3 regions of the Symbiopectobacterium purcellii genome follow, and region 2 is predicted to be linked to each of the others. Evidence: predicted binding sites of a transcription regulator. Region 2 holds the regulator's gene; each other region holds the start of a gene.
The links. Region 2 encodes ArgR, which controls arginine synthesis, uptake and breakdown. Its sites were predicted from a motif close to ANTGAATAAAAATACANT; they were not measured.
Positions count from the first base shown of each region.

Region 1 (6,403 bases), 340 kb from region 2:
GGGTCGCGTTAAGCTGCGCACGCAGGGATTTCATAATAACACGGTAGGGTTCCTGAACCTCTTCCCCTTCTGCGATACCGGCGCGCTCACGCAGCTCCGGTGTGCATTCCGACATGGAAAGCTCGGAGACCAGCACCTGAATATCACGTAAAAACAGGTCTGCGGCTTTCCAACGGCTTAGCAGCAGGACGTGACGGGTGATTTTGGCGGTCACGTTCGGGTTGCCATCGCGGTCGCCGCCCATCCAGGAGGTGAAGCGCACGGGGACAGAATCCACTGGCAGGCGGAAACCAAACGATTTTTCCAACTGCTCATCCAGCTCGCGCAAGAAGGCTGGAACCCCTTCCCACAGGCTGTTTTCCACCACGGCGAAACCCCATTTGGCTTCGTCTACGGGCGTTGGGCGGATCTTACGGATCTCATCCGTATGCCACGACTGGGCGATCAACTGACGCAGGCGGCGCATGATCTGGTTGCGCTCATAGTCTGCCAGATCGTTGTGATCGAGCTGTTTCAGGCAGGTGTTTACTTCAACCAGCTTATGAATCAGCGTGCGACGGGTAATTTCTGTCGGGTGCGCGGTCAGCACCAATTCAATGGAGAGCGTTTCCACGGCGTCACGAATATCGCGTTCGCTTAAGTGTGCCTGCGCCTTCAAACGATCGAACGCCTGAGATAAAATTTCCGGGTTGCTGGCCGCTTCGCCGTGTGGAGAAATTGAGTGATATTGCTCTGCGGTGTTGGTCAGATTAAGAAACTGGCTGAAGGCGCGAGCGACCGGGAGCAACTCCTCATTGGAAAGATTTTGCAGCGTGTTCAACAGCTCCTGACGGTGCTTTTCATTGCCTGCGCGGGACGATTTTGACAGCTTACGGATCGTCTCGACCTTATCAAGAATACTCTCTCCTAATGCATCCTTGATGGTGTCACCAAGAAGTTTACCCAGCATGCTCACATTACTTCGCATCGCGGAATATTGTTCGTTCATATTTACCCTGACCCATCTCTATTTTTTGTAAGTTTGTTTCATAGAAAGACGCAAAACGCTACCTTCATCTAGCCACGCCCGGCGGGATTCGTCAATTGACGATTGGTTGTTTTATCACCCTGCCAGTTTACCCCCCTGTTGTTGTACCTGCTTTCGTGTGGGATTGGCAATCGGTGAAATTTAATTACATCCGTGCGCAGATTAGGGGCGCTTATCACGCCCCTCTTTTTGCGTTTACCGGCAGAAATGTTGCACCATCTGGGTGATCAATTTATGCGTTGGGGCGATGAATGCGGTGTCGAGATATTCATCCGGCTGGTGGGCCTGTTCAATCGAACCGGGGCCGAGCACCAGCGTCGGGCACAGCGTCTGGATAAACGGTGCTTCGGTGCAATAGTTCACTACATCCGTGGGCACACCCAGCAATTTCTCAATCACACCCACCAAGGCGTGATCCACCGGGCACTCATAGCCGGGGATCGGTGGGTGCAGTTCGCTGACGCTCACACGTCCTGGCCAACGCTCGCTCACCGGCGCCAGCGCTTCTGTCACCAGACCGTTTAAATCGTTCAGCGTTAATCCCGGGAGCGGGCGGATATCCATATGCAGTTCACAGCAGGCACAGATGCGATTGGCCGCATCGCCACCGTGGACATGGCCGAAATTCATGGTCGGATAAGGGATATGGAACGCTGCGTTGTGATAACGGGTTTGCAGCGTATTGCGCAACACCATCAAGTGGGAGATGGCATCGTGCATCAGTTCGATAGCATTTACCCCGCGCGAAGGATCGCTGGAATGGCCGGATTGTCCCTGAATCCGCACCGCGTTTGACATATGACCTTTGTGGGCGCGAATCGGTTGCAATGAGGTTGGTTCGCCGATGATGGCGCAGTCCGGGCGTATCTGCGTAGATTCAGAGAAATACTTGGCACCTGCCATGGTGGTCTCTTCATCGGCCGTCGCCAGCACGTAAATCGGTTTGGCAAGCGTTGCCGGGTCGATATCGCGCAGGGCATCCAGAATAAAGGCGAAGAAGCCTTTCATATCCGCAGTGCCCAGCCCGTAGAGCTTGTTATCGTGTTCCGTCAGGGTAAAGGGATCGCGCGTCCAGCGGCCATCATCGAACGGTACGGTATCGGTATGCCCGGCCAACAGCAAGCCACCTTGACCTTGGCCAATGCGCGCCAGCAGATTGAATTTATGCCGCGTACCGGGCACCGGTTGCACTTCAACGTGAAAGCCCAAATCAGCAAACCATCCGGCGAGCAGATTGATTAATGCTTCATTGCTCTGATCGAGCGCCTGATCGGTCGCGCTGATGGAAGGCGTCGCGATCAACGCCCGATACAGCTCAATAAATGGGGGTAAATTCATCTTCACTGTTGACAGCCTTATGTTAGGATAGTATCAATATTCATGCATTTATTTTGAATAAAAATACAATAACGCGTGGCGAAAGGAAACTGTTTCTAACCCGTGGATGAGACATTACCTGATAGTCTACACCTGCAATGGTCGAATACCGTTAGCGGGTTTGGCGTTTTGTAGATACCCTGTTTTAACGACATTGCTTTGAACGATATTGTTTTTAACGACACTGTTTTTAACGATGCATTGTTTACATCATTTTAGTGGAAGGTATGCAGATCCCATGCTGAATACGTTGATTGTTGGTGCAAGCGGTTATACTGGCGCTGAACTTGCACTCTATCTGAATCGTCATCCTCAGATGAACCTTACCGCACTTGCGGTATCCGCGCAGAGCGTTGATGCGGGCAAACGCATTTCTGACCTGCACCCTCAACTGAAAGGCATTATCGATTTGCCGGTACAGGCGTTGACGGATGCCGCTGAAGCCGCCAAAGGCATCGATGTGGTGTTTCTGGCGACCGACCACAAAGTGAGCCACGATCTTGCGCCGGTGTTCCTGGCCGCAGGCTGCGTGGTGTTCGATCTCTCCGGCGCGTTTCGCGTGCAGGATGCTGAATTTTATCGCCGTTACTACGGTTTCGAGCATCAACACGCTGACTGGCTGGCGCAGGCAGTGTATGGCCTGGCCGAGTTTCAGGCAGAGCGCGTTAAGCAAGCGCAGCTGATTGCTGTCCCCGGTTGTTACCCGACGGCGTCACAGCTGGCACTGAAACCGCTGGTGGATGCGCAATTGCTCAACACTGACCAGTGGCCGGTTATCAATGCAGTCAGCGGTGTGAGTGGAGCCGGACGTAAAGCGTCGCTCACCAGCAGCTTCTGCGAAGTGAGCTTGCAGCCCTATGGTGTGTTCAATCACCGTCACCAACCCGAAATTGCGACCCACCTGGGCATCCCGGTTATCTTCACGCCGCATCTGGGGAATTTCGCGCGTGGGATTCTGGCAACCATTACTTGCCGCCTGAAACCGGGCGTCAGCGCACAGGATGTGGCGGAAGCTTACCACAACGCCTATCACGACAAACCGCTGGTGCGCCTCTACGATAAAGGGGTTCCGGCGTTAAAATCGGTTGTTGGCTTGCCGTTTTGCGATATCGGTTTCTCCGTACAGGATGAGCACCTGATTGTGGTCGCTACGGAAGACAACCTGCTTAAAGGTGCGGCGGCGCAAGCTGTACAGTGCCTGAATATTCGTTTTGGTTTCCCTGAAACCCAATCTTTGCTCTGACATAATCCTGAGGCACGAAAGCGATGAATCCGTTAATTATCAAACTGGGCGGTGTGTTACTGGACAGCGAAGAAGCGCTGGAGCGTCTGTTTACGGCGCTGGTTGCCTATCGTGAGCAATACCAGCGTCCGCTGGTCATTGTGCACGGCGGCGGCTGCCTGGTGGATGACCTGATGAAAAAACTGGCGCTACCCGTAGTGAAGAAAAACGGGCTGCGCGTTACACCGGCGGACCAGATCGACATTATCACCGGTGCGTTGGCGGGTTCGGCCAATAAAACGCTGTTGGCCTGGGCGAAGAAACACGCTATCAACGCGGTGGGTCTGTGTCTGGCGGATGGCGGCATGACGACGGTAACGCAGTTGGATGAATCCCTCGGCTACGTCGGCAAAGCACAGGCGGGTTCCGCCGACCTGCCCAATGCGCTGCTAAGCGCCGGGTATCTGCCAATCGTCAGTTCCATCGGCATCACCGAACAAGGCGATTTGATGAACGTTAACGCCGATCAGGCGGCAACCGCGCTTGCAGAGACGCTGGGTGCCGATTTGATCCTGCTGTCGGACGTGAGTGGTATCCTTGATGGTAAGGGACAACGTATTGCGGAAATGACCGCGCAGAAAGCAGAACAGTTGATTGCGCAGGGGATTATTACCGACGGCATGATCGTTAAAGTCAACGCGGCGCTGGATGCCGCTCGCGCGCTGGGTCGCCCGGTAGATATCGCCAGTTGGCGTCATGCCGATCAACTGCCCGCGCTGTTTAACGGCACGCCGATTGGCACGCGGATTCTGGCGTAAATCTGTTAATCTGTAAGGCATTTCCGTTAGTCGAAAGGTAACGGAAGCGAGCATGCGGGCCCGCCCGCATGGTTACAAGACATTGAAGCACATTTTGGGAGTATCGGTTATGGCGTTGTGGGGCGGTCGTTTCAGTCAGGCGGCAGATCAGCGGTTCAAACAATTTAATGACTCGCTGCGGTTTGATTACCGTCTGGCGGAGCAAGATATCGTCGGCTCTATCGGCTGGTCAAAAGCGCTGGTGACGGTCAATGTACTCAGCGAACAGGAACAGCAGCAGCTAGAGCAGGCGCTGAATGCGCTGCTGGCCGAGGTGCAAGCCAACCCAGAACAGATTCTGCAAAGCGATGCTGAAGATATTCATAGCTGGGTAGAGCAGAAGCTGATCGACAAAGTGGGCGATTTGGGCAAAAAGCTCCACACCGGCCGCAGCCGTAACGATCAGGTCGCCACCGATCTTAAACTGTGGTGCAAAGCGCAAATCAGCGAACTGCAACTGGCGGTACGCCAACTGCGCGCCGCGTTAGTGGCTACCGCAGAAGTGAATCAGGATGCGGTGATGCCGGGCTACACCCATTTGCAGCGCGCTCAACCGGTGACCTTTGCCCATTGGTGTCTGGCCTACCACGAAATGTTGGTACGCGATGAAAGCCGCCTGGAAGATACGTTAAAACGCCTTGATGTCAGCCCATTGGGCTGCGGCGCGTTGGCTGGCACTGCCTATCCTATCGATCGTGAGCAGTTGGCGGGCTGGTTAGGTTTTGCGTCTGCCACGCGTAACAGTCTGGATACGGTGTCAGATCGTGACCACGTACTGGAACTGCTCTCTAATGCCTCGATTGGCATGGTGCACCTGTCACGCTTTGCTGAAGATCTGATTTTCTTCAACAGCGGTGAATCCGGGTTCGTTGAGCTGTCCGATCGAGTGACTTCCGGTTCCTCCCTGATGCCGCAGAAGAAAAACCCGGATGCGCTGGAGTTGATTCGCGGTAAATCGGGTCGGGTGCAAGGCGCGCTGACTGGCATGATGATGACGCTCAAAGGCTTGCCGTTGGCGTACAACAAGGATATGCAGGAAGACAAAGAAGGGCTGTTCGACGCGCTCGATACCTGGCATGACTGTCTGATGATGGCGGCACTGGTGTTGGAAGGCATTCAGGTTCGCCGTCCGCGCTGCCAGGAAGCGGCACAGCAGGGCTACGCGAATGCGACTGAACTGGCCGACTATCTGGTGGCAAAAGGCGTTCCGTTCCGTGAAGCGCACCACATTGTCGGTGAAGCTGTGGTGGAAGCCATTCGGCAGGGTAAGCCGCTGGAAGCACTGTCGCTGGCAGATTTGCAGAAATTCAGCGCCACCATTGGTGATGATGTTTATCCCATCCTGTCTCTGCAATCCTGTCTGGAAAAACGCGCGGCCAAAGGCGGTGTGTCACCACGGCAGGTGGCGCAGGCGATTACCGATGCCAAAGGGCGTCTGTAATCGCGATAGCGTTCTGTCACCTGTATCAGGGCCGGATTGCCGGCCCTTTTTTATTCAGCCACTCACCGAAAGCCATAACGCAAGACGCCTCGCATTTTAACCATTTCACTGCCGACAACGATGCCGCTTTACGTTGGCCTGCGCTATTCTTTCTGGACATACATACAGTATCACTTTACCTTGACGGACAGTGGCGATAACGAAAGGAATACGACGTGGATATCACCCTCTTTTACGGCGTAAGCGGCGGGGCGGTCGGGGTGCTGGCGGGATGGCTCATTGCCAGCCTGCGTTATCAGCAGCGTCGCGCCCGGCAAGAAACGGAACAACGTATACAAGAACAAGCGTTACAGCAGGCGCAAAGCGCGGTACGCGAGCTTCAACTCGGGCGTGATAAGGACGAGCAACGTCGACGTCAGGATGATATGGAGCTGCGTCTGATGCACGGTAAACTCACCGCTCATCAGGAAAAACTGCTG
Region 1 covers NZ_CP081864.1:986,871-993,273, forward strand. The annotation lists gene ppc (phosphoenolpyruvate carboxylase) at 1-988, opposite strand, end outside; gene argE (acetylornithine deacetylase) at 1,223-2,371, opposite strand; gene argC (N-acetyl-gamma-glutamyl-phosphate reductase) at 2,643-3,647, shown strand; gene argB (acetylglutamate kinase) at 3,671-4,444, shown strand; gene argH (argininosuccinate lyase) at 4,554-5,924, shown strand; gene rmuC (DNA recombination protein RmuC) at 6,140-6,403, shown strand, end outside.
Region 1: the regulator ArgR is predicted to act here: its motif matches at 2,418-2,435, upstream of argC (N-acetyl-gamma-glutamyl-phosphate reductase).

Region 2 (6,403 bases):
GCGGTAAGCGTATTCGGCCCATGATAGCCGTACTGGCCGCCCGCGCGCTGGCATATGAAGGTGATAAACATGTGACATTCGCCGCATTGATTGAGTTTATCCACACCGCCACGCTGCTGCATGACGATGTCGTGGATGAATCCGATATGCGTCGTGGCAAGGAAACGGCCAATGCCGCTTTCGGCAATGCAGCCAGTGTACTGGTTGGCGATTTCATCTATACGCGCGCGTTCCAGATGATGACCAGCCTGGGCTCGTTGCGCGTACTGGCGCTGATGTCTGAAGCGGTCAACGTCATCGCTGAAGGCGAAGTACTGCAACTGATGAACTGTAACGATCCGGATATCACCGAAGAAAGTTATATGCGCGTCATCTACAGTAAGACGGCGCGCCTGTTCGAAGCGGCAGCGCAAGCCTCTGGGATCCTGGCGGGTGCCACCGATGAGCAAGAAAAAGCGTTACAGGAATATGGGCGTTATCTCGGCACGGCATTCCAACTGATTGACGATTTACTGGATTACAGCGCCGACGGTAAAACCTTAGGTAAAAATACCGGTGACGACCTGAACGAAGGCAAACCCACGCTGCCGCTGCTACACGCCATGCGTAACGGCAATAGCGAGCAATGTGCGATGATCCGCAAGGCTATCGAAGAGGGCAATGGTCGCCATCTTCTGGAACCGGTGCTTGCTGCCATGCAGCAGTGCGGCTCGCTGGAATACACCCGGCAGCGTGCAGAGCAAGAGGCGGATAAAGCCATTTCCGCGCTTCAAGCGCTGCCGCCGACCCCCTTCCGTGAGGCATTGGAAGGCCTGGCACATATTGCCGTGCAACGCGATTATTAAGGCGTCCGTGCGCTATGTTGTTGATGCGTTCGGAACGCTTGCGATCTCAAGGCGTGACAACATGGCAATCGCACCTTCGCGCAGCACAAAATCGATCAACGCTTCCTGCTCACTGATAGAGAGTTTTTCAAATATCTGAATCCAGGAAGCCAACAGCGGCTTGGCAAGCGTCGTATAGGTCGGTGGTGATATTTCAGTCATCTCCCGAATCTGGAGCCGCTTGCGCACCTCCTGCGGTAAACTCTCTCGCGCATATTCAACGGCTCGCCCCTGCACCCCTTTTCGTTTACGTTTTTCCCAGCCTTCTTCTCTGGCGCGTTTGTTAAGGCCTTGTCTCGATTTTGGCAAACCTGCTATGCCCAGTAGCTCCTGGGGCGTCAACCATGCTTTTTCCATTCGCAACATCCTCCATAAACGGCATTAACGCACGCCAAGGTGACGGTCGATGCTCTACACCGCCGCCTTGGTTTCCAATAATGAAAACACAAACAACAATAAATTTCCTAATAACACATAACCGTTACCGATTAAATTAGCGATTAGGTGTTATATATTGGACTAAAACGCACGCTGACGTTGAAACGGGAACTGAACAAAGAAGGCAGGCAAGCGGAGCGTACACCATCCGCAAAAGAGGACATCAGCACAGAGTCAGGCAGCGGATGGGTCATCAGGTGCGGCGTCATCTGACGATGAAATCCGCAACTGAGACAACACAGAGGCCATACCATAACGCAAGATATGCGCGACCAGCGCCTCTCTTTCATGCTCAGAACACTGTTGATAGATCTGAATCCAGACGGCCAGCATATCGGCCTGACGTACCGCGTAGGATGAAGGGGTTTCTTGCAGTGAAAGCGAATGCTGCACCTGCGCTGGCAGACTATAGAGGGAGTATTCAACGCCGCGCCCTTGAACCCCTTTATGACGGCGCTTTTCCCACCCGTCTTCCCGAGCACGTTTATTTACGCCTTGCCGTGTTTTAGGCAATCCCGCCATCCCCAGCAATTCAGCAGTGGTGAACCACTCTTTTTTCATAGCCTTTCATCCTGATAGTGCGATGCATTACAAAATTTAATTTATTAGGAACACCGTTAGGGAAATTATTGGAAATATAATGGTATATTTTTTCCTAATTCCGTTAACGCATTCCATGCGTTTAACTGACAAGCGTTATTTATACCACCAATGGACCATTATCTTGTAGCAAGAAGGAAAGATTATGAGCGCAAGGAAACACGACTGGCACCCTGCGGATATCATTGCCGCACTCCGTAAAAAAGGCACGACACTGGCGGCAGTCTCACGAGAAGCGGGATTGAGCTCCTCCACCCTGGCCAATGCGATATCACGCCCCTGGCCCAAGGGTGAATGGCTTATCGCCAAGGCAATCAGCATTCATCCCGCTGAAATTTGGCCCAGCCGTTACTACGATCCGAAAAGTAACATGCTGATTGATAGGAAGAAATTTATCAGACCTGACGATCCTCACCCAAAATCCTGATATAAAAAAGCCGGAGCACCTTCTCTCCGGCTTATTACGATCTGGCGTTCAGGCACCGATTAACCGCGTACTGAGCCACTCACAAAGGATTCACCCAATTCGATATCCTGTCTCAGGGTGCCCAGCATGTTATCCAGAGCCTGTTTTTCAAACGGGCTCAGTGCGCCAATCGCTTTACGTTCAACGATGCCGGATTTGCCCAGCAACAGCGGTTGTGCGAAGAAGCGGGCATGCTCGCCGTCACCTTCCACATAGGCGCATTCCACGACCCCTTCGTCGCCTTGCAGAGCGCGTACCAGAGAGAGTCCAAAACGTGCTGCCGCCTGACCCATGGAGAGGGTTGCCGATCCGCCACCGGCCTTGGCTTCCACCACTTCCGTACCCGCATTCTGGATACGCTTGGTAAGATCCGCCACTTCCTGCTCGCTGAACGTTACGCCAGGAATTTGCGATAGCAGGGGGAGGATCGTGACACCAGAGTGACCGCCAATCACAGGAACTTCAACCTGTTGCGGCAGCTTACCCTTCAGTTCCGCCACAAAGGTGTTGGAGCGGATAATATCCAGCGTGGTTACGCCAAACAGCTTGTTCTTGTCGTACACACCGGCTTTTTTCAGTACGTCCGCGGCGATCGCTACCGTCGTGTTAACCGGGTTAGTAATAATACCAATGCAGGCTTTCGGGCTGGTGCGGGCAATCTGTTCTACCAGATTGCGCACAATCCCCGCATTCACGTTGAACAGGTCAGAACGGTCCATGCCCGGCTTGCGAGCGACACCGGCCGAGATCAGAACGATGTCCGCGCCGACCAGCGCTGGGGTAGCGTCTTCACCGCAAAAGCCTTTGATAGATACTGCTGTAGGGATATGACTCAGATCAACGGCGACGCCCGGCGTCACCGGAGCAATGTCATAAAGAGATAATTCTGAACCTGAAGGAAGCTGGGTTTTGAGCAGGAGCGCGAGAGCCTGACCGATACCGCCTGCTGCTCCGAGAACTGCAACTTTCATCCTAAACTCCTTATTATCGTAAAAGTAAAAATGCCGTGAATTTGTGCAATAAACCACCAGACATGAGTAAAATCAGGAGGTTTAAACGGCTTACCGCGCGGATGTCGGCCATGCCGAGACCTAAATATCAGGTCATGAAAAAGAAAAAACTATGTCATTAATAATAAATCAAAATCTGTCGAGTGATTTGTAAGGTAAGTAAAGTTATAAGTAAGTGAGTAAATAATGCAGCGCGCATCACGTTCAGTACGATGGCGGCTACATTACACCGAACTGCAGCCAGTAAACAACCTCATTCCGATAACATTTGATTTACTTTTATGTGACTAAACACACATTTTTTTTCATCAATCACGTCATTTAAACATTTTAGTGCGGTTATCGTACTGAAACATGTCGAGCCACTTCTTTAAGCGCCCATATTGCATAAAAATTCACCCAACTGCATAATGCACGCATCAACGATCACAACAAACGGTGCAGAATGCGTAACTCCACGAAACAGGAAGATTTGGTCAAGGCGTTCAAGGCGCTGTTAAAGGAAGAGAAGTTTAGTTCTCAAAGCGAGATCGTATTGGCGTTACAGGACGACGGTTTTGAAAATATAAACCAATCGAAAGTATCACGTATGCTGACCAAGTTTGGTGCGGTGCGCACGCGCAATGCCAAAATGGAGATGGTTTATTGCCTGCCAGCAGAACTGGGTGTGCCCACCACCACCAGCCCGCTGAAAAATCTAGTGCTGGATGTCGATTATAACGATGCGGTTGTGGTTATTCACACCAGCCCGGGCGCTGCGCAATTGATTGCCCGTTTGCTGGATTCACTGGGAAAATCGGAGGGGATTCTGGGCACCATTGCCGGGGATGACACCATTTTCACCACGCCAGCGCGCGGCTTTAGCGTTAAACAGCTGTTCGACGCTATTTTAGCCCTGTTCGAACAAGAACTGTAGTGACCCGCGAGGGGTGCGGACGCAGTGACGCACGCCAGATACCCTTATCTGGCGTGGGACTGACTGGATCAAACGGCAGGCAACTCCGCCAATGGCCAACGTGGACGCACGCTCACGCCTAGCTCCTGAGTTTCATTGTGCAACAGCCTCACACTGCCCGCATAGGCAATCATCGCGCCATTATCGGTACAAAACTCAGGCCGCGCATAAAACACCGCCCCGCTCCGTTTGGCCATGATCTCTGTCAGGCGAGCGCGCAGTGTGCGGTTGGCACTGACTCCGCCGGCCATCACCAGACGTTTAAAGCCAGTCTCATCCAACGCGCGGCGACATTTTATCGCTAACGTATCAACCACCGCATCTTCGAACGCGCGCGCAATATCAGCACGGGTTTGATCATCGTTGCCATTGGCACGAATGGTATTGGCGGCAAAGGTTTTCAAACCGGAAAAGCTAAAATCCAATCCTTGTCTGTCGGTCATTGGGCGAGGAAAGGTAAAACGTGAAGCATCTCCACCCTGTGCCAGTTTGGACAACATCGGCCCTCCTGGGTAATCCAGTCCCAGCAGCTTTGCCGTTTTATCAAAGGCTTCACCGGCTGCATCGTCAACAGACTCTCCCAGCAAGCGGTATTCACCGATGCCAGTGACGCTGATTAACTGCGTGTGACCGCCAGAGACCAATAGCGCCACAAAGGGAAATTCCGGCGGATTATCCTCCAGCATTGGGGCCAGCAAATGTCCTTCCATGTGGTGAACCGGAATCGCCGGCACGCCCCAGGCAAACGCCAACGCGCGCCCAACCGTCGCACCGACCAGCAATGCGCCCACCAGCCCAGGGCCGGCAGTGTAGGCCACACCATCGATGTCCGATGCGGACAGCGTTGCCTCTTTCAGGGCAGCCTGAATCAGGGGAACCGTTTTACGCACGTGATCGCGCGAGGCCAGTTCCGGCACGACACCACCATAATCAGCATGTAATTTTACTTGGCTATACAGTTGGTTAGCCAATAACCCGGCATCCGTGTCATAAATCGCCACCCCGGTTTCATCACAGGAGGTTTCAATACCCAATATGCGCATCGTTCTACCTAACGTTCGTTGCCACGCAAGCCGACATCCACTTGCCACTTGCTTCATACAACAGATAGTCTACCATTAACGGTTTGGATTTTCTGCTCTGCGTGCGCGTTGGGTGTTTTATGATCGCCGCAATGCTTTACAAGCGCATCACGTTTGCAGTAGAATTCCGCACCATTTTGAAAAGGCTGGCACAAGGCCAGCACATACCGAATTATTAAGGTGAGAGGCACATGCCGGTAATTAAAGTACGTGAAAACGAGCCGTTCGATGTAGCGCTGCGTCGCTTCAAACGTTCCTGTGAAAAAGCGGGTGTTCTGGCTGAAGTTCGTCGTCGTGAGTTCTATGAAAAACCGACAACCGAACGTAAACGCGCTAAAGCTTCTGCGGTGAAACGTCACGCGAAGAAACTGGCTCGAGAAAACGCACGCCGCACTCGTCTGTATTAATTTCTGGAGGCCTGGCCTCCACCGCGTGATTAATCCGCAGACTTAGCAGTTGCATACGAAGGCCGTGCTTTCCGAAAGGAAGCGCGGCTTGTTGTCGTTTATAAGCTATCGTTTATTTGTATTAAAAACAGGGGCTTATGGCTGGACGAATCCCACGCGTCTTTATCAATGACCTGCTGGCACGCACTGATATCGTCGATCTGATCGACGCGCGCGTGAAGCTCAAGAAGCAGGGCAAGAACTTTCACGCGTGCTGTCCGTTTCACCATGAGAAAACCCCGTCTTTCACCGTAAACGGTGATAAGCAGTTTTACCATTGTTTCGGTTGTGGCGCGCACGGCAATGCCATCGATTTTTTAATGAACTACGATCGCTTGGAGTTCGTTGAAAGTATCGAAGAATTAGCATCCATGCACAGTCTGGAAGTGCCTTATGAATCCGGCACTGGCACCACAGCGCTTGAGCGCCATCAGCGTCAAAGCCTGTATGAACTGATGGGACAACTGAGCGAGTTTTATCAGCAGGCGTTAAACCAGCCAACGGCAGCCGCCGCCCAAGGTT
Region 2 covers NZ_CP081864.1:648,795-655,197, reverse strand. The annotation lists gene ispB (octaprenyl diphosphate synthase) at 1-845, shown strand, start outside; gene K6K13_RS03215 (DNA-binding protein) at 858-1,241, opposite strand; gene K6K13_RS03210 (DNA-binding protein) at 1,497-1,883, opposite strand; gene K6K13_RS03205 (helix-turn-helix domain-containing protein) at 2,068-2,349, shown strand; gene mdh (malate dehydrogenase) at 2,409-3,359, opposite strand; gene argR (transcriptional regulator ArgR) at 3,844-4,314, shown strand; gene tsaD (tRNA (adenosine(37)-N6)-threonylcarbamoyltransferase complex transferase subunit TsaD) at 4,383-5,396, opposite strand; gene rpsU (30S ribosomal protein S21) at 5,627-5,842, shown strand; gene dnaG (DNA primase) at 5,980-6,403, shown strand, end outside.

Region 3 (6,403 bases), 1.4 Mb from region 2:
ATCATAGAAAGTCAGATAAAGCGTAATACGGACGCGGGGTGGAGCAGCCTGGTAGCTCGTCGGGCTCATAACCCGAAGGTCGTCGGTTCAAATCCGGCCCCCGCAACCAATTGATGTCAAGACATCATAGAAAGTCAGATAAAGCGTAATACGGACGCGGGGTGGAGCAGCCTGGTAGCTCGTCGGGCTCATAACCCGAAGGTCGTCGGTTCAAATCCGGCCCCCGCAACCAACTGATGCCAAGACATCAGATAAAGTCAGATAACGTGTAAGACGGACGCGGGGTGGAGCAGCCTGGTAGCTTGTCGGGCTCATAACCCGAAGGTGGTCGGTTCAAATCCGGCCCCCGCAACCAAATTCTTGAATCAAGAAACTTACCAACAATAAACACCCTGACGGGTGTTTTTTTGTTTTTACCCTCTCAATACCGCAAGCGCCTCACTTACGATTGCCCACGCTGGCAAAGTACGCTTTTATCCCTGCCAGAATAGATTCCGCAATCTGCTGCTGAAAGTGGCTGGTGCGCAATTTACGCTCTTCTTCCAGATTACTGATAAACGCCGTTTCTACCAGAATCGAGGGGATATCGGGTGCTTTTAACACCGCAAACCCGGCCTGATCGACCTTATTCTTATGCAGCTTATTCACTTTGCCGAGTCGCTTAAGGATTTCACCGCCAAATTTCAGGCTATCGCTGATGGTGGCAGTCTGCACCAGATCAAACAGCGTATGGTCGAGATAACGATCGCCACTCATGCCCACACCGCCAATCAGATCGGATTCGTTTTGCGTTTCCGCCAAAAAACGCGCTGCGGTGCTGGTCGCGCCTTTCTTCGACAGTGCAAACACCGAAGAGCCGCGTGCCGCGCGGTTGGTAAAAGCATCTGCGTGAATCGAAACAAACAGATCGGCACGCTGCTTGCGTGCTTTCGCCACCCTCACGCGCAGGGGAATAAACACATCCTCATTGCGCGTCATGTACGCCTTCATATTGGGTTCACGTTCAATCAGGCTGCGTAACCGCCGTGCGATCTGCAACACGATGTCTTTCTCACGCGTGCGATTTTTACCAATGGCGCCGGGATCTTCACCGCCGTGACCGGGATCGAGCATGATAACCAACGGACGATCGCGCCCCGCTTTGCCTGCCAACGGCGCTTCCGGCGGTAATTTACTCTCCAGATCTCCCTTATTGTAATCTTCCAGCAGCGCCAGTAGCGGATCGTCGGCATTGTCATAGCGCCCTACCGCCGGGTAGAGATCCAACACTAAGCGATGTTTAAACTCGGCGATGGGATCGAGAGTAAAAACTTTCGGATTGGAGGCTTGCTTCAGTTCTAACACCAGGCGCACCGTTTTAGGATCAAACTGCCCAATGCGGGCTTCTTTGATCAGCGGATCGTCAGACTGAAACTGCTGCGAAACCGTTTTCAACACGCTGTTAAGTTGGATATCTTCGATATCCACAACCAGCCGGTCAGGGTTGGTTAGCATAAACTGCTTGTATTTTAACGTGCGGTTAGACTCTAGCGTGACGCGGGTATAGGCTGAAGAAGGCCAGACGCGAACGGCGATCACCTGGGCGGCAGCGGCCCATCCGGCACCGCTGACACTCAATAACCAGGTTGCCGCCGCGCCTTGCAAGAGGCGGCGGCGAGTCTGATTGTGATTCGAATAAGACATGCCACTCCAATTCGTTATGCTGTCGTTATTATGGTGCTGTAGTCATTGTGATGCTGTCGCAAGCAGACACTGGCGCAAGTGCTCAAACGGTGATGTCAGGCAAAAAAAACACAGACCAACAGAAAATTTGCTGCGATATTACGCGAAAAAGATAAAGTCAGTATTAACAATGTGAAAACTTTAACGAATCTTCCCACCTCTGTCATGTAAAAATCATTGTGACGGCGTATAAATGGCCGGAGAGCAAGTCAGTCATTCACAACGGAAATCAGCCCACTCCGAGAAACAGGGCAATAACGCGGAACACGACCGAATTGTGAGACTTACTCCTTGCCTTTTCGTTCAATTAGAATAAAAATACACAAATTAAGAATAAAAATTCACTCAGAGAGGCTCGCAGTGAAGGAACGTAGTACAGAACTGGTCCAAGGCTTCCGCCATTCGGTTCCTTATATCAATGCGCATCGCGGCAAAACCTTTGTCATTATGCTGGGCGGTGAAGCCATTGAGCATGAAAACTTCGCCAACATCGTCAACGATATTGGTCTGCTGCATAGCCTCGGCATCAAGCTGGTGGTGGTCTATGGTGCCCGTCCGCAGATTGACGCCAGCCTGACCACACACCATTTCGAACCGCGTTATCATAAGCATACCCGTGTCACCGACAGCAACACGCTGGATCTGGTGAAACAGGCCGCAGGCATGCTGCAACTGGATATCACCGCGCGTCTTTCCATGAGCTTGAATAACACGCCGCTACAGGGTGCGCACATCAACGTGGTAAGCGGTAACTTTATTATTGCCCAGCCATTGGGGGTGGATGATGGCGTGGACTACTGCCACAGCGGTCGCATCCGACGTATCGATGAAGCGGCGATACATCGTCAGTTAGACAGCGGCGCCATTGTGCTGCTCGGCCCGGTTGCCGTCTCCGTCACGGGCGAGAGTTTCAATCTGACGTCTGAAGAAGTGGCTACCCAGTTGGCGATTAAACTGAAAGCCGAGAAAATGATCGGCTTCTGTTCATCTCAAGGGGTTACCACGCAGGATGGCACCATCATTTCTGAACTGTTCCCGGATGACGCCCAGCGCTGTATTGAAGAGCGCGAAGCCGATGGCGATTATAACTCGGGAACCGTGCGTTTCCTGCGTGGCGCCGTGCGCGCATGCCGGAGCGGCGTGCGGCGTAGTCACCTGATCAGCTATCAGGAAGACGGGGTATTGGTGCAAGAACTGTTTTCTCGCGACGGTATCGGTACCCAGATCGTTATGGAGAGCGCGGAGCAAGTGCGCCGTGCCACCATTAACGATATTGGCGGCATTCTCGAGCTGATCCGCCCACTGGAGCAGCAGGGAATTCTCGTGCGCCGCTCACGCGAACAGCTGGAAATGGAGATCGATAAGTTTACCGTGGTCGTCCGCGATAACCTGACCATCGCCTGCGCCGCGCTGTATCCGTTCCCTGAAGAGAGCATCGGAGAAATGGCCTGCGTCGCGGTACATCCTGACTATCGCAGTTCCTCGCGTGGAGACATGTTGCTACAACGCGTTGCGGCACAGGCGCGTCAGCAGGGGTTGAAGAAACTGTTCGTGCTCACCACACACAGCATCCATTGGTTTCAGGAGCGCGGCTTTCAGCCCGCCGAGGTGGAGATGCTGCCCAAACGCAAGCAGGAACTGTATAACTACCAGCGTCGTTCCAAGATCCTGGTGATCGACCTGTAGTCCTCGCGTATCACGCCGGTATGCAACCCTGTATACCGGCATTGCCATTATCTCCCCCCCGAGCAATCGCGCAGAGACTTATCGCGCCTCAGCGCGTAGAATGTTCAGCACGTCACGGCCCTCACAGCAGCCATACAGGACAGCAACACCGGTACAGGAATACCATGATCAAAGCACTCTTTATGCTGCTCGGCATGGGGCTGATGTTTCAGGCCGCTTGCGCCACGCCGCTGCACATTGACGAAATCACGGTCAAAACAGGTCACTATTACGTTGGTCCGGTTTTTGGCCAGCAGGCCTACGCCGAGCACACCAACACCTCACTGACTGCTTATAACATCATGACCACCGCAGTCACCTATCGCTTTTATCACGATCTGCTGGCATGGGCGACAGAGCAAGGCTACATGATTGAAGGTGGATGCAACGGCGCACACTTCGAAGACTGCCTTGCGCCAGAACAAGACGATGGCAAACATCCTGTCACCAATGTCTCCTGGTGGGATGCTATTATTTTTGCCAATGCGTTGAGTGCTCGACAGGGATTAACGCCCTACTATCTGGCCGGCGATGGGCAACCGCTTAAACAGCAGCCAGAGCCAGACGAAGCCGCCCCCCTTCGCACTGCACCTCATGCCTCAGGCTATCGTTTGCCATCACGCAATGAATGGGAGGTGGCGGCCAGAGGCGGCGCACCCGGTTTGGCCAACAGAAGCTATGGCTTCTATTATGCTGGCAGTAACACGCCAGAGAACGTTGCCCATTTCGCCTCTCAGGAGGCCACCACGTTCGGTACTCGCCCCGTTGCATCAAAACAGCCTAATGCTCTTGGTTTGTATGACATGAGCGGCAATGTGTCTCAGTGGCTTAACGATACCGTTGCGGTTGAAGGCGGTAAAACGCTCTACCTGTTTTGTGGCGGGAGCTATATGACACAAGGCAACCTGCGCAGCGGGTGTGATGCACATACGCCGGGTTTTATGATGTCAGATATCGGTTTTCGCCTGGTAAGGACACGGTATGAACCTTAACTACGCGCTGATCCTTTTATTATCCTGGGCTGCATTGTTCCCAGGCAGCCTCTGGGCACAGCCTACAAACGCTGACTATCAGCGGGCATTACGTGACTATTTTGCCGCAGAGCCTGCGCATTGCCTCGGCGTAAAACAATGGCCGGTATATAGCCACGCCCAAGACGCGCCCTGGATCACCGGGCGCATGCAGGCATTGGTAGATGCCGGATTGGCACGGGAGACACGTCAGGGAGAGAACATTGTCTATCAGTTAACGCCGCAAGCCGAACAAGCGTGGCGTACCGCAGGCGATCTCTGCTTTGGGCGCATGGAACTTGACCACATCCTCACGATTGAGCCCGTGGCACAGGGGATGAATGCGGTCTATTTCACCTACCGCTTAACCCAACTAGCACCTTGGGCCAGCAATGCCTCGCTGCGTTTTGCGTTTAGCGAAATGAATAACCTGATCGCTGGCAGCACCAAAATGCGCTATTCCGCCACGTTTCGCATAACAAAACAGAGCAAGCTGATGCTTCACAGCCCCCCGATTCCGGTAGAGCTGGATTTCTAACGTTTCAAGTACCGGAAAGTATGCGTGTTTCCAGTCCGCTAAAGCGACGCGTCGGTGTTCTCACCGCGCGACACAAGATGCTTATCTCGGCGTAGAGCGACAGTTGCGCGCGCGCGCGCGTAACCGCGGTGTACAACAATTCGCGCGTCAACACCGGTAAAAAGCCGTTCGGCAACACCAGTGCGGTATGATCGAATTCCGAACCTTGTGATTTGTGCACGGTCATGGCGTAGGCGGTTTCATGCGGTGGCAAGCGGCTCGGGCTGACCGGTTTCATCTGACCATCCGGCAGTTGGAAATAAACGCGCAGCTCCCCCGCCTCATTCGGCATGGCGATCCCAATATCGCCGTTAAACACGCCAAGCAGCGCATCATTACGTGCAATCATGACCGGTCGGCCAGAGTACCAGGGATTCGTCGGATTACGGCCGCGATGAATCAACCCGGCCTGTTGCAACGCCTGCTCAATACGCGCATTTAAACCGGCGACACCAAACGGGCCGTCACGCAGTGCGCATAACAAACGAAAACGGTTAAATGCCGCCAGCACCTGTGCGGCGTCCTGCCTCTGTGATACCGCCTGCAAATAGTCGCTATACCCCGCTACACACTGTGCCACCATCTGCTGGTAATCCTCTTCCTGCGCCAGCGGCATGCAGTGCAGATCGTCATGTTTATCCTGCAACACCTGCCGGACCTGACGCTCATCGCCACCATTTACCGCGCGCGCCACAATGCCAATGCCGGAGTGCTGATCGAATCGGTAGCTCTTTTTCAGCAGGCACAAACTGTCTGCCACCGCGGGGCTGGCTTCAGATGAGGCAGCCAACCGATAGCCTGTCAGCGGTTCGAGTTCCTCAACGCGTTGAGCGCTATAGCCCCGCGCGGCAAAACGGCAGATATCGCCCAATACCGCTCCAGCCTCAACGGAGGCCAATTGATCGCGATCGCCAAGGAAAATCACCCGTGCTGTCACAGGCAGTGCCAATACCAGGTTTGCCATCATCGGCAGATCCACCATCGAGGCTTCATCCACCACCAACACATCAAGATGGAGCGGATTGCCCTGATGATAGCGCAAGCGTTGGCTGTCAGGCACCGCGCCCAACAGACGGTGCAGCGTAGTCGCTTCCCGCGGCAAATGACGCTGCTGAGCCTCTTCCAGCGGCAGTTTGCTTAACACACTGCGCAGCGACTCCGTCAAACGCGCGGCGGCTTTTCCTGTCGGGGCCGCCAGTTGTATGCGCAACGGCCTATCCCCTTCATGCAGCAACAACATGGCAGCCAGCAGTTTAGCCACCGTCGTGGTTTTTCCCGTGCCCGGTCCGCCGGAAATCACCGAGACCCGGCGCGTCAGCGCTACAGCGGCAGCCACCTTTTGCCAATCAACCTCAGCATCAACCGGTGA
Region 3 covers NZ_CP081864.1:4,153,726-4,160,128, forward strand. The annotation lists tRNA gene K6K13_RS19250 (tRNA-Met) at 33-109, shown strand; tRNA gene K6K13_RS19255 (tRNA-Met) at 156-232, shown strand; tRNA gene K6K13_RS19260 (tRNA-Met) at 279-355, shown strand; gene amiC (N-acetylmuramoyl-L-alanine amidase AmiC) at 439-1,683, opposite strand; gene argA (amino-acid N-acetyltransferase) at 2,083-3,408, shown strand; gene K6K13_RS19275 (SUMF1/EgtB/PvdO family nonheme iron enzyme) at 3,573-4,439, shown strand; gene K6K13_RS19280 (SEN1982 family lipoprotein) at 4,429-4,995, shown strand; gene recD (exodeoxyribonuclease V subunit alpha) at 5,000-6,403, opposite strand, start outside.
Region 3: the regulator ArgR is predicted to act here: its motif matches at 2,030-2,047, upstream of argA (amino-acid N-acetyltransferase).